3 regions of the Bradyrhizobium sp. AUGA SZCCT0182 genome follow, and region 1 is predicted to be linked to each of the others. Evidence: predicted binding sites of a transcription regulator. Region 1 holds the regulator's gene; each other region holds the start of a gene.
What was found. Region 1 encodes HrcA, which represses chaperone genes, less so after heat shock. Its sites were predicted from a motif close to GTTAGCACTCNCNNNNNGNGAGTGCTAAC; they were not measured.
Positions count from the first base shown of each region.

Region 2: JQ611_RS31130 (co-chaperone GroES) is a predicted target of HrcA. The motif match lies at 1,273-1,301, and genes of this name have one in related genera.
Region 3: JQ611_RS15315 (co-chaperone GroES) is a predicted target of HrcA. The motif match lies at 3,827-3,855, and genes of this name have one in related genera.

Region 1 is NZ_JAFCLY010000019.1:142,397-152,329, reverse strand. Features, by position in the region: gene hemW (radical SAM family heme chaperone HemW) at 1-286, opposite strand, end outside; gene rdgB (RdgB/HAM1 family non-canonical purine NTP pyrophosphatase) at 279-908, opposite strand; gene rph (ribonuclease PH) at 920-1,633, opposite strand; gene hrcA (heat-inducible transcriptional repressor HrcA) at 1,792-2,880, shown strand; gene grpE (nucleotide exchange factor GrpE) at 3,074-3,673, shown strand; gene JQ611_RS21085 (VOC family protein) at 3,694-4,122, opposite strand; gene JQ611_RS21080 (AraC family transcriptional regulator) at 4,193-5,047, opposite strand; gene pncA (bifunctional nicotinamidase/pyrazinamidase) at 5,077-5,790, opposite strand; gene JQ611_RS21070 (hypothetical protein) at 5,916-6,290, opposite strand; gene JQ611_RS21065 (hypothetical protein) at 6,321-7,256, opposite strand; gene dnaK (molecular chaperone DnaK) at 7,814-9,715, shown strand; gene dnaJ (molecular chaperone DnaJ) at 9,856-9,933, shown strand, end outside.
Region 2 is NZ_JAFCLY010000038.1:68,679-78,611, reverse strand. Features, by position in the region: gene JQ611_RS31135 (bifunctional diguanylate cyclase/phosphodiesterase) at 1-796, shown strand, start outside; gene JQ611_RS31130 (co-chaperone GroES) at 1,329-1,646, shown strand; gene groL (chaperonin GroEL) at 1,683-3,335, shown strand; gene JQ611_RS31120 (DEAD/DEAH box helicase family protein) at 3,927-6,146, shown strand; gene JQ611_RS31115 (HEPN family nuclease) at 6,204-6,731, opposite strand; tRNA gene JQ611_RS31110 (tRNA-Arg) at 6,995-7,071, shown strand; gene JQ611_RS31105 (hypothetical protein) at 7,135-7,509, shown strand; gene JQ611_RS31100 (arylsulfatase) at 7,516-8,148, opposite strand; gene JQ611_RS31095 (amino acid ABC transporter substrate-binding protein) at 8,259-9,269, opposite strand; gene JQ611_RS31090 (aspartate aminotransferase family protein) at 9,281-9,933, opposite strand, start outside.
Region 3 is NZ_JAFCLY010000012.1:84,125-94,057, forward strand. Features, by position in the region: gene JQ611_RS15290 (amylo-alpha-1,6-glucosidase) at 1-416, shown strand, start outside; gene JQ611_RS15295 (PRC-barrel domain-containing protein) at 505-1,017, shown strand; gene JQ611_RS15300 (MFS transporter) at 1,030-2,370, shown strand; gene JQ611_RS15305 (cupin domain-containing protein) at 2,510-3,085, opposite strand; gene JQ611_RS15310 (usg protein) at 3,233-3,520, opposite strand; gene JQ611_RS15315 (co-chaperone GroES) at 3,899-4,216, shown strand; gene groL (chaperonin GroEL) at 4,308-5,954, shown strand; gene JQ611_RS15325 (MarR family winged helix-turn-helix transcriptional regulator) at 6,216-6,767, opposite strand; gene JQ611_RS15330 (alpha/beta hydrolase) at 6,777-7,736, opposite strand; gene JQ611_RS15335 (serine hydrolase) at 7,899-9,173, shown strand; gene JQ611_RS15340 (slipin family protein) at 9,244-9,933, opposite strand, start outside.

The DNA.
Region 1 (9,933 bases):
CGCGCCAGTGTTTGCCGATTGCATCCAGGATGGCGCCGACGGTCTGCGGCGCCATCAGCGACGGCGTGCCGCCGCCGAGAAAGATCGAGGTGACTTCCCGTCCCGGCGCGCGCTCGGCGGAAGTTTCAATCTCGCGCGCAAAGGCACTGACGAACCGCGCCTCGTCGATCGGCGCGTGCCGGACATGGCTGTTGAAATCGCAATACGGGCATTTCGACAGGCAGAATGGCCAGTGCACATAAACGCCGAAAGCCGCTTTGCCCTGAGGGCGCTCGAAGCTAGCCAAGGCAGATCTCCGCCAGTTTGACGAAGGCGCGGGCGCGATGCGACAGACCGAGCCCCAGCGGCGGCAGGCCGTGCTTCTCGATGCTGGCCATCTCGCCGAAGGTGCGGCCGTGCCCATCGGGCAGGAACGACGGATCGTAACCGAAACCCTCGGTGCCGCGCGGTGGCCACACCAAAGTTCCATCGACCCGCGCCTCGACCTCTTCGAGGTGGCCGTCGGGCCAGGCGACGCACAACGCCGATACGAAATGCGCCTTGCGCTTGTCAGGCGTTTTGGCGCCGCGCTCCTGCAACAGGCGTTCGACCCGCGTCATCGCCGCCATAAAATCCGCAGGTTTGCCGGCCCAGCGCGCCGAATAGATCCCGGGCGCGCCGTCCAGCGCATCGACCACGAGGCCGGAATCATCGGCGAAGGCCGGAAGCTGCGCGGCTTTCGCGGCTGCGATCGCCTTGATCGCGGCATTGGCCCGAAAGGTCTCGCCGGTCTCCTCGGGCTCATCGAGGCCGAGTTCGCCCGCGGAGATCGCCTCGACGCCATGTGGCGCCAGCAATTCGCGCATCTCGGCAAGCTTGCCGGGATTGTGGGTCGCGATCACCAGGCGGCCTGTGATTCGACGGTGCATGATCAATCAGACTACGCGACGGCCATCTTTTGCAAGTCCACCAGACGCGCGACGCCCTTGCGCGCCAGCGCCATCAGCGCCAGGAACTCGTCCTGCGAGAACGGCGTTTTCTCCGCGGTGCCCTGCACCTCGATGATGCGGCCGTCGCCGGTCATGACGAAATTGGCGTCGGTATCGGCCTCGGAATCCTCGGCATAATCGAGGTCGAGCACCGGCGTGCCCTGATAGATGCCACAGGAGATCGCCGCGACATTGTCGCGGAGCACATTGGCTTTCAGCATGTTGCGGCTCTTCATCCACGAGATGCAGTCGGCCAGCGCCACCCAGGCGCCGGTTATCGAGGCGGTGCGGGTGCCGCCATCGGCCTGGATCACATCGCAATCGACCGTGATCTGACGCTCGCCGAGCGCTTCAAGGTCGACAGCCGCGCGTAGCGAGCGCCCGATCAGGCGCTGGATTTCGACGGTGCGGCCGCCCTGCTTGCCGGTGGCGGCCTCGCGGCGGGTGCGTTCCAGCGTGGCGCGGGGCAGCATGCCGTATTCGGCGGTGACCCAGCCGCGGCCCTGACCCTTGAGCCATGGCGGCAGGCGTTCTTCCAGCGTGGCCGTGACCAGCACGTGGGTATCGCCGAATTTCACCATGCAGGAACCTTCGGCGTATTTGACGACGCCGCGTTCCAGCGACACGGGGCGCAGCTCATCGGGCGCACGGCGGCTTGGCCGCATGGGGAATCCTCCGAAAAATCAAGTAAAAGCGGTTCGCGGTGCTTGTAGGAGGGGGAGCGGGCAGCGGCAAGGGCCTTTGCCACCTCTTTGAGGTGTAATGCGTGCTTGTCACCGGCCCTCCGGATAGACAGATTAGGGGCAGCTGTGAGGGAGTAATTGTGGCCCACCACGATCCAATTGGCCTGATCGCACCGAATGCCGGGCTGGCCCAGCTCAATGAGCGCTCGCGCGACATTTTTCGTCAAATCGTCGAGAGTTACCTCGCAACCGGCGAGCCGGTCGGCTCGCGCAACATCTCGCGGCTGATCGCGATGCCGCTGTCGCCGGCCTCGGTTCGCAATGTGATGTCGGACCTCGAACAGCTCGGCCTGATCTACGCGCCGCATACCTCGGCCGGCCGGCTGCCCACGGAACTCGGCCTGCGCTTCTTCGTCGATGCGCTGATGCAGGTCGGCGACCTCACCGAAGACGAACGGCAGTCGATCCAGACCCAGCTTGCCTCCGTCGGCCGCGCGCAGTCGGTAGAGGCGGCGCTCGGCGAAGCGCTGACGCGGCTGTCGGGCCTGACGCGTGCCGCCGCGGTGGTGCTGACCGCCAAATCCAATTCGCGGCTGAAGCACATCGAATTCGTGCGGCTGGAGCCGGAACGCGCGCTGGTGGTGCTGGTCAGCGAGGACGGCCAGGTCGAAAACCGCGTGCTGACCCTGCCGCCCGGCGTTCCCTCGTCGGCGCTGACGGAAGCCAGCAATTTCCTCAATTCCCGCATTCGCGGCCGTACGCTTGCCGAGTCGCGCCTCGAACTCGAAACCGCGCTGACGCAAAGCCGCGCCGAACTCGATCAGCTGACGCAGAAGATCATCGCGGCCGGCATTGCGAGCTGGTCCGGCGGCGAAAGCGAGGACCGCCAATTGATCGTGCGCGGTCACGCCAATCTGCTCGAGGATCTGCATGCGCTGGAAGATCTGGAGCGCGTGAAGTCGCTGTTCGACGATCTCGAGACCAAGCGCGGCGTCATCGATCTGCTCGGTCGCGCCGAGCGCGCCGAGGGCGTGCGGATCTTCATCGGATCGGAGAACAAGCTGTTCTCGCTGTCCGGTTCCTCCACCATCATCGCGCCCTATAGCGACGCCGCCGGCCGCATCGTCGGGGTTCTCGGCGTGATCGGGCCGACGCGGCTCAACTATGCAAGGGTGATTCCGACGGTGGACTATGCCGCGCGCATCGTCAGCCGCATGCTCGGTGGCTGATCCGGCCCGAAAAAAGCTTCGCTTTGTTGTTTTGACGCCTTTCCCGGCGCGAACCGGGCCCCACCCCGGATCAGGTCCGGTGCAGGCATCACTCGAAAACGCCATGGAACGCTTGATTTTCGCCCGCTAAAGCACGATATCCCGGGCAGCAAATCCCCATTTAACCGAACGGTTCTTTTGAGAAGGCAGACTTATGACCGATCCCAACCGGCCGAATGATGATGCGGCGGCCCAGAGCGGCGAGCCCGTGGTCTCAAAGCCCTACATCATGCCTGATGATCCCGAAGAAGGATCGGTCGAGGCGTTGACGAAGGAAGCGGCTGAAGCGCGCGACAAGATGCTGCGCACGCTGGCGGAGATGGAAAACCTGCGCAAACGCACCGCCAAGGAAGTTGCCGATGCGCGGGCCTACGGCATCACCGGCTTCGCGCGCGACATTCTCGATATCGCCGACAATCTGCAACGCGCGCTGGATGCGGTTCCTGAGGAAATGAAGGCCTCGGCCGACCCGGCGCTGAAGGCGTTCATCGAAGGCGTCGAGCTGACCGAGCGGTCGCTGCTCAACACGCTGGAGAAAAACGGCGTCAAGAAATTCGATCCGTCGGGTGAGAAGTTCAATCCGAACTTCCAGCAGGCGATGTACGAAGTCCCTGACGCGTCGGTGCCGGCGGGCACCGTGGTGCAGGTGGTGCAGGCCGGCTTCATGATCGGCGAGCGCGTGCTGCGTCCGGCGCTGGTCGGCGTCTCCAAAGGCGGCGCCAAGGCGGCGCCCGCCGCCGACGTCACGATCTAAGCCGAAAGAGCCGATCCGACCTACGCGTCCATCGGCTTCTCATTCGCCTTCGGCCAGTAGGTGCCAAAGCTCCAGAGATTGCCTTCCGGGTCCCGGCAGGCGAAATCGCGGCTGCCGTAGTCGGTGTTGTGCAGCTCCATTTCGATTTTGGCGCCTGATGCCTTCACCTTGGCGCACAGCGCGTCGGGATCCTCGACGGCGACATAAAGCGCGTCGGTGCGGCGGCCGGAGATGTCGCCAACCAATCTGCCGTACTCATCGTCACGGGCCTGACCGAGCATCAGAAGCGACGCGCCGCAGGCAAGTTGTGCGTGCTGTACCACGCCGTCCGTGCGGTAGACGACATGCTCGGTGAAACCAAGCACATCCTTGAGCCAGCGGATCATCGCCTCGGCATCCCTGCAGCGCATTGTCGGGTAGATGCGCTGCGCGTCATTGCTGTTCGTCACGGCAAACTCCTTCTTTCGGCTTCACCGCGTCAATATGCTGATACGCCGGCGGCGCCGGCTTGAAGATTTGTTACCAGTCGGAAAGCGCTTCGTTCGGACGTGTCAGCCGGCTGTCGATCAGCGCCAGACGCCGTGCCCAGGCCGTCGGCGTCTCGCCGGCCAGTTCGCCGAATTCGCGCACCAGATGGGCCTGGTCGGAAAAGCCGCTCTCGGCGGCAATCCCGGCCCAGCCGGGAGCTGTCCCGCTGCGTGCCAGCCGGCAGGCCCGGTGAAAGCGCATCATGCGCGCGATTGATTTGGGCGCGAGGCCAAGCTCGGATCGAAAACGCTCGACCAGATGTTTGCGGCTCCAGCCGATTTCACCTGCCAGTGCCGTGATCCGCGCGCTGCCCGCGGTCAGCGCCAGCCGGCGCCAGGCGAAGGCGATCTCCGGCGACGGCAGATGATTGGCGCGGCCGGCGATGAAGTCCTCGAGCAGGTCGAAGCGGTGTTGCCAGCAAGCCGTCGCGCCCAGTCTCTCGCGCAATTGCCGGCCTTCGTGGCTGAGCACGTCGCCGATATCGACCATGCGCGCGGCAAGACCTGCGACGTCGCCGCCGAAAAAGCGGTAAGCGCCGAGCGGCGTGAAATCCACCTGCACGCATTCGGCGCCGCCATCGGACTCGATATGAACAGGCCCGGCGTAGAGGCCCGCGGCGAAGCTTGGCTGGCGGTCGGCCGCATCGGGCTCCCGGCCGAGCGCGATCAGGAACGGGCTGCCAAGGCTGATGATCAGCGGCACAATCAGGTGTGCGGCTTCACGCTGCGAAAACCGGCCAAGCGCATGCTCGCGGTAGCCCGTCATTCCCGTGATAAGGCCGGCCGTGCGCTGTGAAGGCGCGCGGCGGATCATCTCGAACGCGAGCGGTGCGCCTAAATCCGACATTGTGCTCTCTCGCGAGAGAACGCTCTACTTTAAGCGGCGATATCGCTGGACTGGATGCGCTTGACGCCGGCCTCGCCCATATCGGCCCAGGCTTTCGCGAGCGAGCCTTGGGTATCGATGCCGCGGCAGGCGTCTTCGACGACATAGGTCTCAAAGCCGGCCTTGCGGGCGTCGAGCGCGCTCCATGCCACGCAAAAATCGGTGGCGAGACCGGCGAGGAACACGCGTTCCACCTTGCGCGCCTTCAAATAGGCGGCAAGCCCCGTCGTGGTCTTGCCATCGGCTTCGGTGAAGGCCGAATAGCTGTCGACGTCCTTGTTGGAGCCCTTGCGGATGACAAGTCCGGCATGGGCGATCGAAAGGTCCTTTGACAGCGCAGCGCCTTCGGTGCCCTGCACGCAGTGATCGGGCCAAAGCACCTGCTTGCCATAGGGCAGATCGATCGTCTCGAACGGTTTCTTGCCGGAATGCGTGGTGGCGAACGAGACATGGCCTGACGTGTGCCAGTCCTGCGTCAGCACGACGTTGGCAAAGCTCTTGGCGATGCGGTTGATGACGGGAACGACCTGGTCGCCGTCTTTCACCGCAAGGCTGCCGCCCGGCAGGAAGCAGTTCTGAACGTCGATCACCAGCAACGCCGACGCATTGTCGGGTTTGATCGACGCGGCCAAAGAGGTACTTGGCCCAAGGGCCACAATTGTCGTAGCGCCGAGACTCGTCATAAGCAGCCTGCGATTCAACATGTGCGCCTCCCACGTAGCGAACCCGACGGCGAGAAGCTTAGTTCCATCCGTATACGAACGTAAGCCCGAAATTTAGGGCTTGCTAGCGCAAATTGGTTGCTTGCGAGCTGTCATCCAAAAGTGCCTCACTTGCCGCTCGCGCTATGAAGGAAAGCAGCCCATTCCTCTCGCGCCGTGATGCGGAGGATTCCGGGACGAAGAGCCCCGGCCGGCAGTTTCAGTTTCTGACTTGCCGACGTAGCGGGCTCGTTCAACCTGATCGATCCGAAGAGGTCATTAAGCGTGGGTGTGCATCGCTCGCGAAAAATCTCTTCCGCATCGTGTGTTGCCCTGATGCCGAGGGCATAGACTTCGGCGGCATTTGACCGGACGCAGGCCCGAAAATCCGACAAGTACTGCTGCAATGCTGCATCGTCATCGGCTTGCTGTCCGAATGATGAGCCGGCCGTGAGCGAAATTGCGACCGCAATCGCAATGATTGCTTTGTTCGTCATAGCCACTGGCCTCGATTTGCGAGCTATCGGGCATCGTCAGCGCGGGCGAATTCCGTCTCGCACGGCGCGGAAACGCGTGAACGCGGTGGTCCAGCCGTCGCGCGGCGAACTGCCGATGATGCGCAGCGAATTCTGGCCGCCGAACCGCAACCATTGCACGATCGTCACCGGCGTATTGTCCTTGCCGCTGGTGGCTTCGATGCGGGTTTCGTATCCGGGCTGGCCGTCGATGCGGACCGCCTCCGACATCGTGATCCGCCCGTCGCGTACGCCGGGAATCGTCGTCGCCATCTGCTGGGCAAAGCGTCCGCGGTCGTCGGGCTGCGCCGGCGCCGATCCGACCAGGCCGACGATCATGAAGGGCGCGGTTTCAAAACCGCTTTTTTCGTCGCCATCGGCAATGATCAGCGCGGCGCCCGGCGCCAGCGTTCGGACCGTCTTGAAATTGCTGAGCTCGGCCATCCTGAACGGCATCAGGCCGAGCTGCTCATCGACCGGAACTTCGTTTCGGATCACGGCGGAAGCGAACATCTGGCGGATGGCGTCGTCGGTGTAGATCCGGGAGGCATTCTCCGGCACCTGCACGGCGACGTAGCCGGAGAAGGTCGGACCCGGCACGATCATCGAGTAGCGCCGGACATTGGTGGCGCCGTCCTTGGCGTTCTCGGCGGTGTAATAGGCGAGCCCCGCCGCCGTCTCGATGCTCTCCGGCTTGATGCCGCCGGTGCCGCCCGGATTTGCCTTGAAAGCATTGGCGACCTCGCCATAGGCCTCGGCGGGCAGGTCCGCCACCAGCACCTTGACGCCCTGATCCTCGGTCTCGAAGCCGACAAATGATCTGGCTTTGACCAGGCCGACCAGCGGCGTCATGCCGACCCGCGCGCCCGGCGGAAAAACCGGGTCGGCGGCGAACGCGGCGCAGGTCGCGGCGATGGTAAGGGCAACCGCAGCGAGGTATCGAACAGGCTTCATGAAGGGTCTACCGAGTTTACATTGAGGCCGTTCAATGGTCGGCCAGCGCAGCCCTCAAGGGTTCGAGGGCTTGGTTTAGTCAGCCCGCTTTTAGCGGTTTTGATGTCCCTGCAACAGGGCAGGGGCGGCGCCCGTTCCCTCATCGCGTTCCGAAACACCGGAATTTTCGCGCGATATGGCGGCTAGCCAAACGTTTTCGGGCAATTTTGGCGGCCTGCCGGACCGCCGGTCAGGTCCACACAGCGGCCAAATACCGCGCTGGCGGCGATCATGAACTGGGCTGATTTTCGGACGTGGTGATGAGTGCGCGCTCACCTCCTTGCCGATTTGTTAACACGGCTGAAGGCCTGAACCTTGACCTGCCCTGAGCTGACACAATCTTTCAAACGTCAGCATTTTCAGGCCCTAAGGTTGCGTTCGGTCCTTGCGGGCAGGACCCCCCCTCCTATATGAGGCTCACCGTCGCAATATCGCGAGTAATTGATCGTTGGGGGTTCGGTTAGGTGCGCCGTCCAGGGCCCAGCCAACCTGCCGCAAAAAAGAAGGATATGAGGACCATGGGAAAGGTCATTGGGATCGATCTCGGCACCACCAATTCGTGCGTCGCCGTAATGGATGGCAAGACAGCTAAAGTCATCGAGAACGCAGAGGGCATGCGCACGACCCCGTCGATCGTCGCTTTCAGCGATGATGGCGAGCGCCTCGTCGGCCAGCCTGCCAAGCGTCAGGCGGTGACCAATCCCGAGCGAACCTTCTTCGCGGTCAAGCGCCTCGTCGGCCGCCGCTATGACGACCCGATGGTCGAGAAGGACAAGAAGCTCGTCCCCTACAAGATCGTGAAAGCTTCGAACGGCGACGCCTGGGTCGAAGCCGATGCTAAGACCTACTCGCCCTCGCAGGTCTCCGCTTTCATTCTGCAGAAGATGAAAGAGACCGCGGAAGCCCATCTCGGCCAGAAGGTCGAGCAGGCCGTCATCACGGTTCCCGCCTATTTCAACGACGCGCAACGTCAGGCCACCAAGGACGCCGGCAAGATCGCCGGCCTTGAAGTGCTGCGCATCATCAACGAGCCGACCGCGGCCGCGCTCGCCTACGGCCTCGACAAGACCAAGACCGGCACCATTGCGGTGTACGACCTCGGCGGCGGCACCTTCGACGTCTCGATTCTCGAAATCGGCGACGGCGTATTCGAGGTGAAATCCACCAACGGCGATACGTTCCTCGGCGGCGAAGACTTCGACATGCGTCTCGTCAGCTATCTGGCCGATGAGTTCCAGAAGGAGCAGGGCATCAACCTGCGCAACGACAAGCTTGCCTTGCAGCGCCTGAAAGAGGCCGCCGAAAAGGCCAAGATCGAATTGTCCTCGACCACGCAGACCGAAATCAATCTGCCGTTCATCACGGCCGATCAGACCGGTCCGAAGCATCTGACGATGAAGCTGACCCGCTCGAAGTTCGAGGCGCTGGTCGACGATCTCGTCCAGAAGACCATCGAGCCGTGCCGCAAGGCGCTGAAGGATGCGGGCCTCACCGCCGCCGAGATCGGCGAAGTGGTGCTGGTCGGCGGCATGACGCGCATGCCGAAGGTTCAGGAAGTGGTGAAGCAGTTGTTCGGCAAGGAGCCGCACAAGGGCGTGAACCCGGACGAAGTCGTCGCCATCGGTGCGGCGATCCAGGCCGGCGTGCTGCAGGGCGACGTCAAGGACGTGCTGCTGCTCGACGTGACCCCGCTGTCGCTCGGCATCGAGACGCTGGGTGGCGTGTTCACCCGCATCATCGATCGCAACACCACGATCCCGACCAAGAAGAGCCAGGTCTTCTCGACCGCCGAGGACAACCAGAACGCCGTCACCATCCGCGTCTTCCAGGGCGAGCGTGAAATGGCGGCCGACAACAAGGTGCTCGGCCAGTTCGACCTGATGGGCATTCCGCCGTCGCCGCGCGGCATGCCGCAGATCGAGGTGACGTTCGACATCGACGCCAACGGCATCGTCAACGTCTCGGCCAAGGACAAGGCGACCGGCAAGGAACAGCAGATCCGGATTCAGGCCTCCGGCGGCCTGTCCGACGCCGACATCCAGAAGATGGTCAAGGACGCCGAGGCCAATGCGGCCGAGGACAAGAAGCGCCGCGAGGCGGTCGACGCCAAGAACCATGCCGACAGCCTGGTGCATTCCACCGAGAAGGCGCTGGCCGAACACGGTTCGAAGGTCGAGGAGAGCGAGCGCCGTTCCATCGAGGACGCCGTCAGCGACCTCAAGGAAGCGCTGAAGGGCGACGACGCCGAGGCGATCAAGGCCAAGACCAACACGCTGGCGCAGGCTTCGATGAAGCTCGGCGAGGCCATGTACAAGCAGCAGGCCGAAGCCGACGCCAAGAAGGATGCGGCCAAGGATGACGTCGTCGACGCGGAGTTCACCGAAGTCGACGACGACAAGAACAACAAGAAGTCGGCATAAGCGGGCTTTCGATCATGACCCTCACACCAAAGAGCGCGCGGCGTCTCGATGGGTGGGGGTCATTTTTCGTTAAGCGCGAGGCGGCATCCTCAACAATGCACCCTTGCGGCATGAAGACGAAATTCGGACGGAACTGACGGATGTCCACCAAGCGCTGCTATTACGAAACCCTGGAAGTCGAACGGAGCGTGGACGACGGCAAGCTCAAGGCTGCGTTC
Region 2 (9,933 bases), on a different contig from region 1:
TCGCGAGCATCAGGCGCTCAAGCGCGATCTGGAGCTAGCGATCGAAAATGATCAACTTTTTCTTGTTTACCAGCCATTCTATGATCTGAGATTAGACCGCGTTACCGGATTCGAGGCTCTTCTTCGATGGCGGCACCCGACGCGGGGAGTGATTCCTCCGCTCGACTTCATTCCCTTAGCCGAAGAGACGGGTCTTATTCATTCCATCGGAAACTGGGTGATACGGCGCGCGTGTGAAACTCTTGCAGAGTGGCCTTCCGACCTCCGAATTGCCGTTAATCTATCCGCTATCCAACTTCAAAATGCTGGCGTGTTGAACACCGTCGTCTCTGCCCTCGCAGACAATGGGGTCCATGCCGGCCGCCTTGAGGTAGAACTAACTGAATCGATGCTGATATCAAATTATGAGGACGTGTCGGGCATACTGAATTCGATGCTAGCGCTCGGTGTCACCGTAGCTCTCGATGACTTTGGCACGGGCTATTCCTCGCTCACCCATCTGCGCAAAATTCCCTTCGACAGAATCAAGATAGACCGATCCTTCACGAATGAGATGCTCAAGGATGACGGCTGCGCTGCGATTGTTAAGTCGATCATTCGGCTTGCCGCAGACCTCAACATGAATGTTGTCGCTGAGGGCATCGAAACCCAGGAACAGTTGAACTATTTGCGCGATAACGGGTGCGCAGAAGGTCAGGGATATCTTATTGGCAAGCCGATGCTGCCTGCCCAAGCCCTTGCTTTGATCGCCCGTCAGCTTCGCGGGCTGAATCAACTTTCTGCGCTCGGGCGGTGATTCGGGATTCCCGGTTCCGCCAAAAAAACTCCGTCACGCCGGCACATGCTTTTCAAACTAGCGCTAGCCTTCCGACCTGCCGTCTGAACAGAGGTCTGAGCTCTCCCGTAGGGCGGTGCTCCCCGGCTCGCCTACGTTGCCGATAGAATTTCGCCCTATCCTGGGCGCTTGTCGTCCATCTCACCGGTAACAAACAGATTTCGAGGAATTATTAGACTGGCGAAAGGCGTGCAGCGGGGCCTTACGGCGATCCGCGGCAAATGACGGGTTTAGCCGACCATAGGATCTGAACCCGCGAGAGTTGAATCAGCGGCGGTGGACCCTCGATTGATACTCGCCTGTCTACTCGAACTTGCGGCCTGCTAAAATCGACACAGCTCTCGCTCGTGATCGTAATCAACGTGGTCCGGGCTAGCAGCGACAGCTCTATTTCGGTGGGACAGGCTTGTATCTCGCTCATACAGGCTTATACCATTGCTAGCACTCGCGGCTTGCGACTGCCAATCCAAAACAAAATCAACAAAAGGATCTCATGAAATTCCGTCCGCTTCACGACCGCGTTGTGGTCAAGCGTATCGACGCTGAGGAGAAGACTGCTGGCGGCATCATCATTCCGGACAGTGCCAAGGAAAAGCCCTCGCAGGGCGAAATCGTCGCTGTGGGCCCGGGTGGCCGTGACGAAGCTGGCAAGCTGATCCCGATCGACCTCAAGGTTGGCGACCGCGTGCTGTTCGGCAAGTGGTCCGGCACCGAGGTCAAGCTCGATGGTCAGGAACTGCTCATCATGAAGGAAAGCGACATCATGGGCGTCCTCACCGACGTGCCCGCTGCCAAGAAGAAGGCCGCTTAAGCGCCTAATCCCTCCAGAACTTCAAGGAAAAACATCATGGCTAGTAAAGAAGTCAAATTCGGCGTTGATGCCCGCGACCGTATGTTACGCGGCGTCGACATTCTTAACAACGCGGTGAAGGTCACACTCGGCCCCAAGGGCCGCAACGTCGTGCTCGACAAGTCGTTTGGCGCTCCCCGCATCACCAAGGACGGCGTCACCGTCGCCAAGGAGATCGAACTCGACGACAAGTTCGAGAACATGGGCGCCCAGATGGTGCGCGAAGTCGCTTCCAAGTCGGCTGATGCGGCCGGCGACGGCACCACTACGGCGACCGTGCTGGCCGCCGCCATCATTAGGGAAGGCGCGAAGTCGGTTGCCGCCGGCATGAACCCGATGGATCTGAAGCGCGGCATCGATTTGGCAGTGGACGCCGTGGTCGCCGACCTCGTCAAGAACTCCAAGAAGGTCACCTCGAACGAAGAAATCGCCCAGGTCGGAACCATCTCGTCCAACGGCGACGCTGAAATCGGCAAGTTCCTCGCCGATGCCATGAAGAAGGTCGGCAACGAGGGCGTCATCACCGTTGAAGAAGCCAAGTCGCTCGAGACGGAACTTGAGGTCGTCGAAGGCATGCAGTTCGACCGCGGCTACATCTCGCCCTACTTCGTCACCAACGCCGACAAGATGCGCGTTGAAATGGATGACGCCTACGTCCTGATCAACGAAAAGAAGCTTTCTCAGTTAAACGAACTGCTTCCGCTTTTGGAAGCCGTGGTGCAAAGCGGCAAGCCGCTCGTGATTATCGCGGAAGACGTCGAAGGCGAAGCCCTCGCTACCCTCGTCGTCAACCGTCTGCGGGGTGGTCTGAAGGTCGCGGCGGTCAAGGCTCCGGGCTTCGGAGATCGCCGCAAGGCGATGCTGCAGGACATCGCGGTGCTGACCGGTGGTCAGGCGATCTCGGAAGATCTCGGCATCAAGATGGAGAACGTCACGCTCGCCATGCTCGGTCGCGCCAAGAAGGTGATGATCGACAAGGAGAACACCACGATCGTCAGCGGCGCCGGCAAGAAGGCCGACATCGAGGCGCGCGTGCAGCAGATCAAGGCGCAGATCGATGAAACCACCTCGGACTACGACCGTGAGAAGTTGCAGGAACGTCTGGCCAAGCTCGCAGGCGGCGTCGCGGTGATCCGCGTCGGCGGCGCGACTGAAACTGAAGTGAAGGAGCGCAAGGATCGCGTCGATGATGCTATGCATGCAACCCGCGCGGCGGTTGAAGAAGGCATCGTGCCGGGTGGCGGCGTCGCCCTGCTGCGCGCCTCCCAGCATCTGAAGGGGCTGCGCACCAAGAACGACGACCAGAAGACCGGCGTCGAGATCGTCCGCAAGGCACTTTCTTGGCCCGCTCGCCAGATCGCGATCAACGCAGGCGAAGACGGTTCGGTGATTATCGGCAAGATCCTCGAAAAGGATCAGTATTCCTACGGCTTCGACTCCCAGACCGGCGAATACGTCAACCTGATCTCGAAGGGAATCATTGACCCGACCAAGGTTGTGCGTGTGGCGATCCAGAACGCAGCTTCGGTTGCGGCGCTTCTGATCACCACCGAAGCCATGGTGGCCGAAGTGCCGAAGAAGAACGCTGGCGGCGGCGGTATGCCTCCGGGTGGTGGCGGCATGGGTGGTATGGGTGGTATGGATTTCTAATTCCAACCGTTTAAAGCACGACAATCAAGAAAGGCCCGGCAGCAATTGCTGGGCCTTTTTGCGCCAAACAACCGGCTAGCTTTCGGCGACCCCGGACTCCAAAGTGGAACGATCACCGTCAGACGTTATTTTCATTCTGAATCGGCGAACCCACACATCAGGCCGCTGAGCTTTCACGGGCTAACCTCCGACGGCTCTGATCGGAGCGCGGTTTGGGCGTGCCAGTTCCTCCCTCCGCTGTCTCAATCCCGCGAATGGACCGCGGCTCTGGCAGAGCAAAAGGAGTCGCAATCCGTCACAATAGCGGCGCAAGACAATAGACCGCTGCCCTCCGAAGCTGGACCGGTGACAGAGCTGATCCCTCGAAAACTGCAGGTTTCTGACGACCTGTGCGTCAGTTCCTCGCCATCGGCACACCCGGGCCACGCTAGTTGCAATCGCGCGCGCGTCGAAAGTCGATTTGCGAAGCTAGCTCGACCGAAGGTAGCGCTTCGAATCTTGGGCGAACTATGCCACGATCAAAACCTCAAATTGCCAGTAACGCGCGCGCTATTGGGTCGATACGGCAAATCTTGACTTACTTGAGGTGCGATGAGCTGCCCATTTTGCTCGATTGATCCAAGTCGAATTGCTTTCTCAAATGACATAATATTCGCCCTCTGGGACGGATTTCCGGTCAGTGCGGGCCATCTTCTCATCATTCCCCATCGCCACGTGTCGGCCTGGTCGGACCTGAAATCCGTCGAGAAGTCCGCGGTCTGGTCGGCCATCGATCAGGGGCAGGCCATGATCACCGAACGCTTTCGCCCGGATGGCTTCAATATCGGCTTCAACGAAAGTCCGGCAGCCGGTCAAACGGTCTTTCACTTTCATCTGCACGTCATCCCGCGCTATTCGGGCGATGTTGCTGATCCCCGAGGCGGTGTGCGGCATGTCATTCCCGGCAAAGCAAACTACCTCAAGGCGGCCCCCCCTGCTGAAACTGCAACGAACCAAAGGCTGATTACCGGCGGCGACGATCCTTTGTTGCCGCACCTCCTACTGAACCTCGATCATTCAACGACATGTGACATGGCTGTCGCCTTCCTGCTCGACAGCGGCGCGCGCTTGATCGTCTCACACCTCCGAGATTTCCTGGCGCGGGGAGGTCGGGCACGGATCCTGGTCGGGGATTACCTCGAGGTCACCGAGCCGGCGTCGCTACGCCGCCTCAATGATCTCTCTGGCAACCTACAGGTCCGGGTCTACGAAGCGCGAGATCGCGGCTTTCACCTCAAGACTTACATCTTTCAAACCGAGCTTGAAGGTATCGCCTTTGTAGGGAGCTCGAACCTGTCAGCTCCGGCCCTCACCAGTTCCGTCGAATGGAACTACAAAGTTATCTCGCGCGACGAGCATGCTGGTTTTTCGGAGATTACTGCGGGCTTCGAAAATATCTTCAACGCACCATCGTCTGTTCTCGCGGATGAGGCTTGGATATGCCGCTACGAGGCCCGTCGAGCGCATCCGGACTGGCCGGCGGCAGAAGTAGCTGAAGAGGCGCCTCCACCTCCGGCAGTCCCTCATGCCCTCCAGCAAGAAGCGCTTGCGGCTCTTGTGGATACTCGGAGCGAAGGCTTCTCGGCTGGCCTGGTTGTCCTGGCTACGGGTCTTGGAAAAACTTGGCTCTCCGCGTTTGATAGCGATCGATCAGAGTTTCGGCGTGTTCTCTTTGTGGCTCACCGCGAAGAAATACTGAACCAAGCGATAGACAATTTTCGACGCGTTAGACCGAATGCGTCCATTGGGCGGATGAACGCATCACAGAGAGAGACTGACGCGGACCTGCTTTTCGCCTCGGTGCAGACGCTCGGCCGAATAGAGCATTTAAGTAGATTCGCGCCGACAGCCTTTGACTACATCGTAGTCGACGAGTTTCACCACGCAGCCGCCCCGACTTACCGCCGGATTATAGATTACTTCCAACCAAAGTTTCTTCTTGGGTTAACGGCAACACCAGAGCGCATGGACGGAGGAGATCTTCTTGCCTTGTGTCAAGAGAACCTCGTTTTTGAGGCCTCGGTGCCCGATGGCGTTTCAGCGGGCTTGCTCTGTGCTTTCCAATACTGGGGCGTTCCCGATTTGGTCGATTATGCCAACATCCCCTGGCGCAATGCGCGTTTTGACCCGACAGAGCTCACGGCAGCGGTCGCAACCGACGCGCGCGCGCAAAACGCTCTCGAACAGCTACGTAAACATGGAGCTCAACGCTGTATCGCATTCTGCTGTTCGCAGCGCCACGCCAACTTTATGGCAGAGTTTTTTAATACGCATGGGCTTCGCACGGTCGCCGTTCATGCCGGTAGTGAGAGCGCTCCAAGGACCACTTCACTGGATCAACTAGCAAATGGCGATCTCGATGTTATCTTCTCGGTCGACATGTTTAACGAAGGAGTCGATGTCCCAAACATAGATAACCAACCTTTTTTTGAAGGGCGTCCAATGCCTGATTCGGGAAAGTCACTAATCGAATATAAGTTCGTTCCAAGTGGAAAACATTTACAGATCGAAGCCAATTGGTCGGGGCGCCATCCCCAGCAAGCAATCGATCATGCGAAGGCTGCACTTGAACGTTACGCTCGATCTCAATATGACGAGATAAAACTCTACTCCAAAAAGTATATGGGTCGCGTTTATTTTCATGTGTCTGGCATGCAACAAATGGTCGATTGGCAACCAGCAAAAGCGCCTCCCCGGAATTCTCACGGGGGCGAGATCCGCGCAAGAGGGATAGATTCCATGGCCCGACAGGGCGTATCTTTCAAAAAATAACTTGCGCAATAATCGCAGCCCGTCGGCAAACTTTACGGCTCGCTTGATAACGCAGAATCACCTGTTGCGTGTTGCAAGGCGCAGCTCGGAACGAACTTGTTTTATCCCAACTTCTTTGTAGGACGCTTGCGAGATCTTCTCGACCAACTTTGCAAACCTCTCAAAGATTTCCCGCAGATCTTGAATACTCAAATAGCAAATCCAGTTGGGTGGCTGCTTTTCTTGAGGTCTGTTCCAAAGGTAAATTCCTGCAATTGAACCCTTCTCCGGTTTGAAGTCGACATTGAAGTGTGCAAAGCTGTTTCTCATATTCCTCGCCAAATCTCGAAGGTTCTGTGTTTTTTCTGCACCGTGCTCGAATAAGGGTATCGGCCAACCCTGCTTCTTCAATTCCGCTATGCTTGTCTTTGGAATGGCGTCAAAGAACTCCTGTTGCGGGAACATCAACAAACCGATGGCCGAATTAACAAGTTGAGTAACTTCGAAATACTTCTTCGGGTTCACTTTGCTTAGTTCATCAATAGTGTTGAGATTCTTACGCGTTCGGCGTGCAAAATGGCGAACAGTAACCTCGTATGCCGTCATAGTTATTTGTCCGCCCCGATTGTGAGAGCCGATTATACCATTCTGTGAATTTTGCGAAAAGTCGCGCCGAGTGCCATTTCGGGTGCCACCCGAAGCCAGGATAGGCCCGCCACAGTCCCGGCACCCCCGGCACGTGCTTTTCTGGCGCACCCGACACGATTCGAACGTGTGACCTTTGCCCTCGGAGCCTTGCTCCTTCCCCAACCAGCCCCCCCCAAAGGCCGTTGCCGATGCCAGACCAATCGGCTAAATGAAGCCCCACTGCACCCGTAGCTCAGCTGGATAGAGCGTTGCCCTCCGAAGGCAAAGGTCACACGTTCGAATCGTGTCGGGTGCGCCAATAAAGTGCACCCCAATATCCTTGTTCCCCGGGGTCACGCAGCGGAGTGATGAGTGACCCGGAATGGCTGAAGCTGATCTAGACGCCGTAATCCGGCAACTCGCCAAAGCACAGAACAAGAGCCTGATGGCCGCCGCCAAAAAGCGGCAGGGCCTGTTTATGGCCAAGGCCGCCTCGGCCAAGGACAAGGAAGCCAAGGCGCGGTTCAAGCTGCTCGCCCAGAGCGCGATGCTGCATGGCACGGCGGCGGCGAAACGGCTGCAGAACTCTGCCGACAATGCCGCCGACAGCTACGCGCGGGCGGTCAAGAACGCCGCGGAAGAAATCGCGGCGATGAAGCTCGCCAAGAAAACTGAGACGAAGGCCGAGAAGAAGGTCGAGAAACAGCCTGCGAAGGCCGCGAAGAAGGCCAAGAAAGCTGACAAGAAAAAGGCCTGAGCGCGGCTAGCCGCGCAGCATTGCCTTCAGCTTCAGCACCGCGCTGTCAGGCGTGGTGACGACCGGGCAGCCTGAGGCTTGCGCGACCATCTCGGCGGCGGGCGCCATGCTGTATTGGGCCAGCGCGATCAGGTCGCAATCACGCAGGTCTTTGGACGCCTCCACCACCAGACGATCATGGGTGGCGCGATCGCCGCGGTCGAGCGCGGCCATGGCACCATCAGCCAGTTTCGGCACCAGCTCGATCGAAGCCGGAAATTCCCGCGGCATCGACACCAGCGTCGGCGGGAACGAGGACAGCAGGCCGATTTTGCGGCCCCTGGTGACGGCCTGCTCGATCATCGCCTCGTTCGGCTTGAGCACCGGCATCGGCGCATGCGCGCGTGCCACCGCTTCGATGCACGGACCGAAGGCGGAACAGGTGAACAGGATCGCATCCGAACCAGTGCCCGCCGCGTAGCGCCCAAGTTGCAGGAAGCGCTCGGTCATGGCCTCGGTGAGCCCGCCATCACGCGCCAGATCGGCCGACAGGCTGTCGTCCAGCAAATTCATCAGCCGAGCATCAGGCCAAAGTTTTGCAAATGAGGCCTCGATCGGCACGATCGAGTGTTTCAGGGCGTGGATGAGGGTGATGCGCATGCCGATCAGTGTGACGGCGGCGCGATCCGTGTCAACCCGGTGCGCCGCCATGCCTTACCTAAAGAGACAGACTTCTCTTGAACGGCAATACTTGCCTCAAAGGCAATACTTCACTTGAACGGGAGGGCGTACATCAGCCCGCCTTTGTTCCAGGTTGCGTTCAAGCCGCGATCGAGCTTCATCGGGCTTGCCTTGCCGACGTTGCGTTCGAAGATTTCGGCATAATTGCCGCCCGCCTTAATCGCCTGCAGCATCCACTTGTTGTCGAGGCCGAGCCGCGATCCAAGGTCGCCGGCGGTGCCGAGCAGGCGCTGCGTCGCCGGCGCGCCCGACCTCGCCATTTCGTCGGCATTGGCTGATGTCACGCCGAGTTCTTCCGCTTCGACGAGGCCATAATGAAGCCAGGTGATAATGTCCGACCATGCTTCGTCGCCGTTGCGCGTGAACGGGCCGAGCGGCTCCTTGCTGATCGTCTGCGGCAGCACGACATAGTCGGCGGGATTCGGCGCCGCCGTCGTCACCGCACCCGCCAGCGCCGAAGCGTCCTGGGTCATGACATCGCAGCGGCCGCCGAAGAAGGTCTGGTACATCGTATCGGTGCGATCGAACACCAGCGGCTTCCAGTCGATGCCGTTGGAGCGGCCGTAATCGCCGAGCGTCACCTCATGGGTGGTGCCCTGTGCGACGCAAACCGTGGCGCCCTTCAGATCCTTCAGCTCCTTGACGCCGCTGTCGCGCTTCACGAGAAAACCCTGCCCGTCGTAGAAATTGATCGGCCCCTGCCGCAGGCCGAGCGTGGCACCGCGCAGATAGGTCTGCGTGGAATTGCGATAGAGCACGTCGATTTCGCCGGATTGCAGGGCGGTGAACCGGTTCTGCGCGGTCAGCGCGACGTAGCGAACCTTGCTGGGATCACCGAGCACGCCCGCGGCGAGCGCACGGCAGTAGTCGACATCGAGGCCTTTATAATTGCCCTGGGAGTCCGGCGTGGAGAAACCGGCGAAGCCGGCGCTGACGCCGCACACCAGCGCGCCGCGTTGCTTGACCGTGTCCAGCGTGGCCGCCGGCGCGGCCGTAAACGAAATAGCGAGCAAACCTGTCGCGATGACAATTCTCTTCATCTCTGCTCCTCCTAATGACCAACAGACTTCAATGCGCTGTCGACGGCGTGGCCCAATCTGTCGACGATCATGTCGATATCTTCAGTCGCTGCGATGTAGGGCGGCGCGAGCAGAACATGATCGCCGCTGCGGCCGTCCATGGTCCCGCCTGCCGGGTAGCAGGCCAGCCCGCCCTCGAACGCCGCGGCCTTGATCCGCTGATTGAGCTTGAGCGCGGGATCGAACGGCGTGCGCTTGGCGCGATCGGCCACCAGCTCGATGGCCTGGAACAGGCCGCGCCCGCGGATGTCGCCGACATGCCGGTGATTGCCGAAGCGCTCGGTCAGTCGATGCTCGAGATGCGCGCCAATGACTTTCACCCTGTCGAGCAATCGCTCCTCGCTGATCAGCTGCTGCACCCCGAGCGCCGCGGCACAGGCCATCGGATGCGCGAGATAGGTATGGCCGTGCTGGAACGCACCCGAGCCCTGCCGGATGGTATCGATGATCGCCCCGCTCGCGAGCATGGCGCCGATCGGCTGATAGCCGCCGCCCAATCCCTTGGCGACGGCCTGGATGTCGGGCGCGATGCCTTCCTGCTCCCACGCATGCAGCGTGCCGGTACGCCCCATGCCGCACATCACCTCGTCGAGAATGAGCAGCGCGCCGTGCCGGTTGCAGATGT
Region 3 (9,933 bases), on a different contig from region 1:
TGGGCCTTGCCCGCTACGGCCTGAAACATTCCGTCGAACATCTGTTCAAGGGGTTGTTCGGCGCGGCGAGTTACATGGATCTCAGGCGGTTACCGGAATTGTTCTGCGGCTTCCACCGCGAGCGGCGGTTTGGCCCGACGCTCTATCCCGTGGCGTGCTCGCCGCAGGCATGGGCGAGCGCGACGCCGTTCACGCTGCTGGAAGCTTCGCTCGGCCTGGAATTCGATGCGCGGGCCGGCGAAATCCGCCTGCGTAATCCGCGTCTGCCGGAATTCCTGAACGAGGTCGTGCTGCGTGACTTGCGGCTTGGCGATTGCAGCGTGGATCTTCGCCTGCGCCGTCACGGCGACGATGTATCGCTCGAAATGATGCGGACGCGCGGCCGCGTTCAGGTCTCGATCGTGTTGTCGCGCTGACGGCGATCGTACTCGGGGAAATGGTGACGAAACCGGCTGCGGCCGGTTCGTCACCTCTGCGCAACAGCGAAGAGCTTCAGGAGACCGCATGCGTTCAGGGCAAAAGATCACGGCAGCCGTTCTGGTGTGGAGCGCGATATCCCTCGGCGCATTGGCGGTCGCACAGGAGCCAGACAAGGGCCCGCCGGCCCCCGCCGCACCAAGTCCGGCGGCAAAGGCCTCGCCGGATGCGCCGAAAGAACCGGTGCCCCCGCCTTCCGTCACGGTCATCCGCGCGGCGGACGCACGCGGGATTCTCGGACGCGATGTCCGCAGCACGGCTGGCGAGAACATGGGGCGCATCGTCGACGTGATCGTCGATCGCTCCGGAACCGTGCGCGCCGCGGTGATCGATTTCGGCGGCTTTCTCGGCGTCGGCAGCCGAAAGATCGTCGTCGACTGGAACGCACTCCACTTCGGACAAGTTACCAACAAGAAGGAAAGCATGACGCTCGAATTGACGTTGGAACAGGTCAAGGCCGCGCCCGAATACAAGGAAGATACGCCGATCGTGGTGCTCGGCGCCACCGGCAGTCTGCAACCCCTGCAATTCGACCACTGACGGAGGAGGAGAATTCCACTGTCCGCGCGCCCGAACCCATATCCCAAAGATACTGCCAAGGATTTTGCCGCTGAGACGCGGGGCGCGCCGTCCGTCGATGAACGCTGCGACACGTCACCGCCGCCGCCGGCATCGCCCGAGCCCCACCCTTCGGCGCAAAGCCAGCGCGGCCTCGACTGGTTCATCTTCTTTCTCGCCGACGTCCAGACCGGCTTTGGTCCGTTCGTCGCGGTGTACCTCACGACGCAGAAATGGACCCAGGTCGAGATCGGGCTGGTGCTGTCGATCGGCGGCATTGTCGGGTTGATCGGCCAGATGCCGGGCGGCGCCATCATCGACGCCGCCCGGAGAGAACGGCTGGTCGCCGGTTTCGCGGTCGCAGCGATTGGAGTCGCAGCGCTGGCCTATGCGGCATGGCCGATCTTTCCCGTCATCGCAGCGGCGGCGACATTGCACGCCATGGCGAGTTGCGTGCTCGGCCCGGCGATCGCCGCGATCAGTCTCGGATTGGTCGGACCGTCCGCGATCGGCGAACGGCTGGGGCGCAATGCCCGGTTCGCGTCAATTGGCAACGGCGTCGCCGCGGCGCTGATGGGGGCCTGCGGCTATTTCATCTCCAGCCGCTCGGTGTTTCTCGCCACCTTTGTTCTGGTGATCTTCACCATCATAGCGCTATCCCGGATCAGGGATCGCGAAATCGATCCGGAGCAGGCCCATGGCGCGATCGTCCGCGCCAAGCCGGATCCCGAAGCCACCAGCGTGCTGCATCTGTTGCGCCAGCGCCCGCTCCTGATCTTTGCCGGTGCCGTGATGTTGCTGCAGCTCGCCAACGCCGCGATGCTGCCCTTGATGGCCGGCATCGTGACGACGCGTTCGACCCAGTGGGCGCCGGTGCTGATCGCGGCGTGCATCATCCTGCCGCAAGCGATCGTGGCGCTGACCTCGCCATCGGTCGGCCGTAAGGCGCAACAATGGGGCCGCCGGCCGCTGCTGCTGATCGGCTTCACCGCGCTCGCCATCCGCGGCGTGCTGTTCGCAACCGTCACCGATCCCTATCTGCTGGTCGCCGTGCAATTCTTTGACGGCGTTACCGCCGCGGTGTTTGGCGTTCTCATTCCGTTGACTGTCGCCGACATCGCCTTCGGCAGCGGCCATTTCAACCTCGCCCAGGGCGTGGTGGGGACGGCGGTCGGCATCGGCGCTTCCTGCAGCAATATCCTGGCAGGCTATGTCAGCGACCATTTTGGACATAGCGTAGCCTTCCTCGGCCTGTCCGCCATTGCCTGCGTCGGGCTTTGTCTGATTGCGTTTGTGATGCCGGAAACGAAGCCGCCCCGTCATGCCCGGGCATAGCCGTCTGGAGGACGGCGTCGCTTCCGCTCGCCTACGCCCCGGGCATCCACGACTTACTTCCTTTGCGTGAGACAAGACGTAGATGGCCGGGACTACAAGCCCGGCCATGACGAACACTAACATTCGCGCTCGCGCGGACTTACGACGATAACTCCACCGTCTTGAACTCCGCCGGCAAAATCACTTCCAGCAATTCGACGTCGTCGGAATAATCAAGGATCAGATGCCTGATGCGCGGCGGCTGGGTCCAGCAGCCGCCCTCTTTCATCAAGGTCTCTCCCTGGCCTTCCATGTAGGTCTTCACCCACCCCTTGAGCACATAGACCATCTGGAATTCGACGTCGTGATAATGCAGTTTTGAAACTTCCTCCGGATTGCAGGGTCCGATCAGCCGGATCACATGCGCTTGCGCGAGGCCATGGGTCGCCGCGGCAATGCCGAGATCGCGGTACTGCGCATAGGTGCGCAGGCCGTCGGCCTTAAAATCCTCATCCCGATGATGGCTGATGGCGATGCGCTGTTTCGGCCGCGCCTTCGGCTTTGCTACGGCCTTGGCCGTTGGCTTGGCTGCCGCCTTCGATTTGGCTGTGGCGACGCGGCCTTTTGATTCGATGGTCTTGCGGGCTGAAGATTTGGCTGCCGTACCGAGGCCCGTCCATTTCTTCTTCACCGCGGTTTTGGCTGCGGCTTTCGATGTCGCTTTTTGCTTGGCCATTGGCGCCCTCCCGTTTGTTTGATGGCGGGAGGCTAACACAAAATGAAATTCGTAGGGTGGGTTAGGCGAAGCCGTAACCCACCGCCGTCGTGGCGACGAAGATGGTGGGTTTCGCTACGCTCTACCCACCCTACGAATCCTGTCCGCTCAATGCAGCCTGAACACGCCGTCCACAGCGCGAAGTTCTGCCGGCTTGATCAGCTTGGAATGCGCGACCGTGACCGAATACAGCGGGCCGTCGAGCTTTTCCTGCCAGAAGGCCAGAAAATCTTTCAGCGCCGGAAATTTCGGAAACAGATCATAATTCTGCCAGACGTAGGTTTGCAGCAGCGAGGGATGATCCGGCAGCCGATAGAGAATTTCCGCCGTCGTCAGCCCATAACCCAGCACCTGCTTCCGGAAATCGTCGGAAACAACCCCAACCCGCGAGACCATGCCAACCTCCATTGGTGGAAGCGCATTTCACGTGGTGGCCACACCGAGCCACCCCGGCGGAGATGCGCTCACATGAGAGAAATGTGACGCACGATACCCACCCATCACAAGCCTAAATGTTTAATGAACTGTTGAAAAATCACGCGTTAGCAGCAGCTTACCGCACGTGCTAATACGGGGTCGGCAGGCCGTTTACCTCGATTAATCATGATGAATGAAATTGGCAGCCGTCATATTTGAGTGCCAATTTTTCTGCTAGAAGCCCTTGTCCCCCGAACAAGACTGGCTTAAATCAGCCGCAGCCGAGCTAGCACTCGCCTGCTCGGACTGCCAAAATCCCAGAATTCGACAACAGTTGCAAAAACTTAGGAGGACTGCATGAAATTCCGTCCGCTTCACGACCGCGTCGTGGTCAAGCGCATCGACGCCGAAGAGAAGACTGCTGGCGGCATCATCATTCCGGACAGTGCCAAGGAAAAGCCCTCCCAGGGCGAAATCACCGCCGTCGGCCCCGGTGGCCGTGACGAAGCTGGCAAGCTGATCCCGATCGACCTCAAGGTCGGCGACCGCGTCCTGTTCGGCAAGTGGTCCGGCACCGAGGTCAAACTCGATGGCCAGGAACTGCTGATCATGAAGGAAAGCGACATCATGGGCGTCCTCACCGACGTTCCCGCGACCAAGAAGAAGGCCGCCTAAGCCAAACCCGCACACGCTCACCCCTGAGGAGCGCCTGCGAGGCGCTCCGCGACAAGGGTGAGACACCAAGTTCAACTCAGGGAAATCAAATATGTCAGCTAAAGAAGTCAAATTCGGCGTTGATGCCCGCGACCGCATGCTGCGCGGCGTCGACATTCTCGCCAATGCCGTGAAGGTCACGCTCGGCCCGAAGGGCCGCAACGTCGTGCTCGACAAGTCGTTCGGCGCTCCCCGCATCACCAAGGACGGCGTTACCGTCGCCAAGGAAATCGAACTCGAAGACAAGTTCGAGAACATGGGCGCGCAGATGGTGCGCGAAGTCGCCTCCAAGTCCGCAGATGCTGCCGGCGACGGCACCACCACCGCAACCGTGCTCGCGGCTGCGATCGTCCGTGAAGGCGCCAAGTCGGTTGCTGCCGGCATGAACCCGATGGACCTGAAGCGCGGTATCGACCTGGCTGTGGAAGCCGTGGTCGCCGACCTCGTCAAGAACTCCAAGAAGGTCACCTCGAACGAGGAAATCGCCCAGGTCGGCACCATCTCCGCCAACGGCGACGCCGAAATCGGCAAGTTCCTCGCCGACGCCATGAAGAAGGTCGGCAACGAGGGCGTCATCACGGTTGAAGAAGCCAAGTCGCTCGAGACCGAACTCGACGTCGTCGAAGGCATGCAGTTCGACCGCGGCTATATCTCACCCTACTTCGTCACCAACGCCGACAAGATGCGCGTTGAAATGGACGACGCCTACATCCTGATCAACGAGAAGAAGCTCTCCTCGCTGAACGAGCTGCTGCCGCTGCTCGAAGCCGTGGTGCAGACCGGCAAGCCGCTGGTCATCGTCGCGGAAGACGTCGAAGGCGAAGCTCTCGCCACCCTCGTCGTCAACCGTCTGCGTGGCGGCCTCAAGGTCGCTGCCGTCAAGGCTCCGGGCTTCGGCGATCGCCGCAAGGCCATGCTGCAGGACATCGCGGTTCTGACCGGTGGTCAGGCGATCTCGGAAGATCTCGGCATCAAGCTCGAGAACGTCACGCTGCAGATGCTCGGTCGCGCCAAGAAGGTGATGATCGACAAGGAAAACACCACCATCGTCAACGGCGCCGGCAAGAAGGCCGACATCGAGGCGCGCGTTCAGCAGATCAAGGCGCAGATCGAGGAAACCACCTCGGACTACGACCGTGAGAAGCTGCAGGAGCGTCTGGCCAAGCTCGCAGGCGGCGTCGCGGTGATCCGCGTCGGCGGCGCGACCGAAGTCGAAGTCAAGGAGCGCAAGGATCGCGTGGATGACGCGATGCATGCGACCCGTGCGGCGGTTGAAGAAGGCATCGTGCCGGGCGGCGGCGTCGCCCTGCTGCGCGCCTCCGAGCAGCTCAAGCGCATCAAGACCGCGAACGACGACCAGAAGACCGGCGTCGAGATCGTGCGCAAGGCGCTGTCCGCGCCGGCCCGCCAGATCGCGATCAACGCTGGTGAAGACGGCTCGGTCATCGTCGGCAAGATCCTCGAGAAGGACCAGTACAACTACGGCTTCGACTCGCAGACCGGCGAATACGGCAACTTGGTCTCCAAGGGCATCATCGACCCGACCAAGGTGGTTCGTGCGGCGATCCAGAACGCAGCGTCGGTTGCGGCTCTCCTGATCACCACCGAAGCCATGATCGCCGAACTGCCGAAGAAAAACGCGGGCGGCGGCGGCGGTATGCCCCCCGGCGGCGGCGGCATGGGCGGCATGGACTTCTAAGTCCAGCCATCCAGGCGAACATCAAAGAATGCAAAACCCCGGCAGCGATGCCGGGGTTTTTGTTTGTTGGGGTTTTCGAAGGCCAGCAATCCCTCTCCGGGACGCGCCGCTTGGCGCTGGCCGCAGATGCGCAATTGCGTATCGGGGAATCCATACGCGCGATCGTGGTTATGACGGAGGATAATTTGTGGTCGCTTATCGTTCAACACGAACCCGCCGCAAGTTCATCCGCTCGCCCCGCCACCGCCCCGAAACGTCCCGTCAATACGGCTTCGCCCACGCATCGGCGGCGGCGATGATCTTGCCGAACAGTCGGCCGAGCTCGCGCCGCTCCGCAGGATCGAGCGTTTCCAGCATGGCTTTTTCGCGCTCGATAAAGCTGCCTATGATCGCGGTGTAGATGCGCTGCCCGGAATCGCTAAGATGCAGCACCCGCGCGCGGCTGTCGGCGATGTCGGTCTTCCGGGTAATCAGTCCTTTTTTCTGCAGCAGCTTCACCGCACCTGCAATGCTGGTCTTGGGCCGGCCGGTCACGATGCTGATCTGCTGGGCGTTCAGCCGCGGTTGCCGCGTCAGGCAGAACAATACGATCCATTCGGATCGCGTCAGCTTGAAAGACTTCTCCATCATCGCCACCAGCGGGCCGACGTAGAAATTGGCGATGTAATTCATCCGATACGCCAGCGGTATCGGATTGTCCTTCAGGATGGCGTCGAGCAGCAATTCGTGAAGCACGCGCTCTCCGGGCTGCCAACCGACATTCAACTCTTCCGTCGTTCCGGACTTGCGCTTTGCCGCCGCCTTGACCGCCATCGCCGCCACTCAATCCATCGTCAGATAGGTATTTATCGCCCGGTATAGGCTCATGTGATTCTTCTCGATACAGAGGAAGTGCGAGCCATCAGGTATTTCCAGTGAGGATTTTTCCACCGACCCGATCGCCGCTTCCAGCCGCTGCATGTCCGACGCCGTCGAGGTGGTGTCGCATGCGCCCCGCACCAGCAGGACCGGCGCCTCGATCGTTCCGGGTTCGTACAGGGGCCGGCCGTTGAACACCTCGACCAGATCCGCGAACGCGCCGTTCGGACACCGAAACGCTGGCGGATGACGCGATCCGGCGAGGACATCATTGCTGGCTGCCGCCTCAAACAACGCCTCCACCACCCCGTCCGCGCGAACGTCCGCGGGGTCACCGGGCCCATCGCTGTTCCAGCGCGCGATGACATCGGCCTCGGCGACGAGCCGATAGGCGCCGAAATGACCGGCCAGTTTGCTGCGGTCGGCGGCATCGCCGATGCGATGCAGCCACAGCGCGTTCTTCTCCGCAAACAGCGGCGCATACAGCACCAGCCTGCGGACCTCAGCGGCATGCCTGCTCGCGTACCAGCCTGCAACGATGCTGCCCCACGAAAACCCGATCAGGTCGATCGACAGGACTTTTCGCCTCCGCCGGATTTCGGTTATCGCCGCACCGACATCCTCGATCGCGTGCCGGGCGCGGCAAAACGGCGGATGCGCGGCCATGGGCGCATTCATCACACCGGTCTCGACCGATGCGCCATACCCCCTGACATCGATAGCATAGACGAAGCGGCCGCGCGCGAGCTCCTGCATCAGCGAGTAGCCCGCCACGGGCAGATCGAACAGCCCCGATCCGAACGTGGCGCCGTGCACCAGCAGCACCGGCGGAAGGATCGCCGGCCCAACGGGCTGCATCTCCCACAAGCCAAGCGCCGTCTCGCCGTCCTTGGCTGCGATCCGTAACAATCGTTTTGTCGTCATCGGCTTACCGCACATGCGAGAATCTGAATCATCCGACTGTCAGGCTATTCCAAGGTATATAGTGCGTCATCGTACTAAATAGTCCAAAATCGCTCTATAAAGTGAAGCCAGCGCCGGTTGGCGCCGCATTAAGCAGGCTTCAAAACAGGGGGAGATGCAACCATGCGCAACATCGCACTAGCACTTTTGATGGCGGCGGGCACCGCCCTCGCCGCGCCTGCACCCGGCTTGGCACGCGACACGGCGACGGCTTCATCCCGCGCAGGATTCGATACCGCGAAGCTGAAGGCCATCACCGGATGGCTGCAGGCCGATGTCGACAAGGGCCGAACGCCGGGCGCGGTGGTCCTGATCGCCCGCGACGGCCAGGTGCTGCTTCACGAGGCCGTGGGATGGCAGGACAAGGACAAGAAGGTCCCGATGGCGCGCAATTCCATTCATGCGATCGCCTCATCGACCAAACTGATCACCACCGTGGCGGCGCTTCGCCTGTTCGAGCAGAACAAATTGCAGATCATGGCGCCGATCGCACTCTACCTTCCCGAACTGAAAGACCTCAAGATTTCGGTCGAGAAGAAAGACGCCAGCGGCAATGCGACGTCCGAGCTCACCGCGCCAACGCGCCAGCCGACGGTTCACGATCTGATGACCCACCGCGCCGGATTCACCTACTTCTTCTTCCCGCCCAATCCGCTCCGCGCCAAATACCGAGAGCTCGGCATCGATCGCGTCGACAACATGTCCGCCGACGAAATGCTGAAGAAGCTCGCGACGCTGCCGCTGGCGTTTTCACCGGGCACCTCTTTCGAATATTCGATCGCGACCGACCTGCTCGGCCATATCATCGAGCGCGTCACCAAGAAACCTCTCGACGTCGCTCTGAAGGAGCTGGTGCTGGATCCGCTCAAGATGGGTGACACGACGTTTCACGTCCAGGGAAATGCGCTTGCGCGCTATGCGCGACCCTTGCCGACGGACCCTGACATGTGGGTGTTCGAATGGCTCGATGTGACGCGGGCGCCCAAGCGGTTCTCCGGCGGCGCGGGAATGGCATCCACCGCCGCTGATTACTTCCGGCTGCTGCAACTTCTCGCCAACGGCGGAGCGCTCGACGGCACCCGCCTGCTATCGCCGATGACCGTTCGATGGGCGCTAGCCGACCAGATCGGAACGATGCGCGGCGTGGCGCATCCTGGCGACGGTTATTCCTGGAGCCTGGTCAATCCGGTCCGGGTCAGCGTCGGCGGCGCGCCGTTCCAGGGCAATGTCGGCGATCTGTTCTGGGGCGGCATCACGGGACCGCGCTACTTCATCGACACCAAGGAGAATCTCGTCGGCATCGTCTTCGTCCAGGGGCCGTCGATCCGTGCCGCCTATCATGCCGAACTGAGAGCAATGGTTTACGGCGCGATGATTGCGAGCAAGAACGAGAAGTAACGCGCCCGCTATTTCCGCGGACGCCGACCCTGCACCGAGATGAAGGGCCGCCCGTAGGCGACCCTTCCTGTTACGCGCTTTCCGCCGGCTTCAGGCGAACCAGCTTGTTGAGCAGGGCATCGAAGCCCTGCCCGTCGCCGGCGTGAAGGTCGATGCGGCCGACCTTCTCCACCAGCCGCTCGAGGGACTCCAGTTCCTTGAGCCGCAGCAGCAGCGGGTTCTCTTCCATCAGCTTGGCGGTGTTCAGAAGCGAGCGCGTCGCCGCGGTCTCTTCCTGCCGGCGGATCAAATTGGCCTTCGCCACCCGCTCCGCCTCCACCACCTTGTTCACCAGCTCGCGGATTTCGCCGGGCAGGATCACATCCTTGACGCCGAGCTCGGTCACCTCGACACCGCTGTCCGCGATACGCCCGCGGACATAGTCCCGAAGCTCCGCATCGAGAGCTGCCTTTGCGGACAGCACCTCGTCGAGCGTGCGGCCGGCAACCGCCTCGCGGATCGCGAACTGCACCAGCCGGTACAGCCACGCATCCACGTCAGGCACCACGGCGACGACCCGCTCGGGATCGACGATCCGGCGGAACGCCGTCAAGGTCACCCGCAGCGCGATGCGGTCCTTGGTCAGCATCTCCTGCGCGGTGATCTCGACCGCCTGGGGACGCAGATCGAGGCGCTTGACCTCGACCTTGCGACCGACGATCCAGAACGCGTGCCGGCCGGGCGCGAGCCGCTCCACCAGCCGGCCCTCGACATAGAGCAG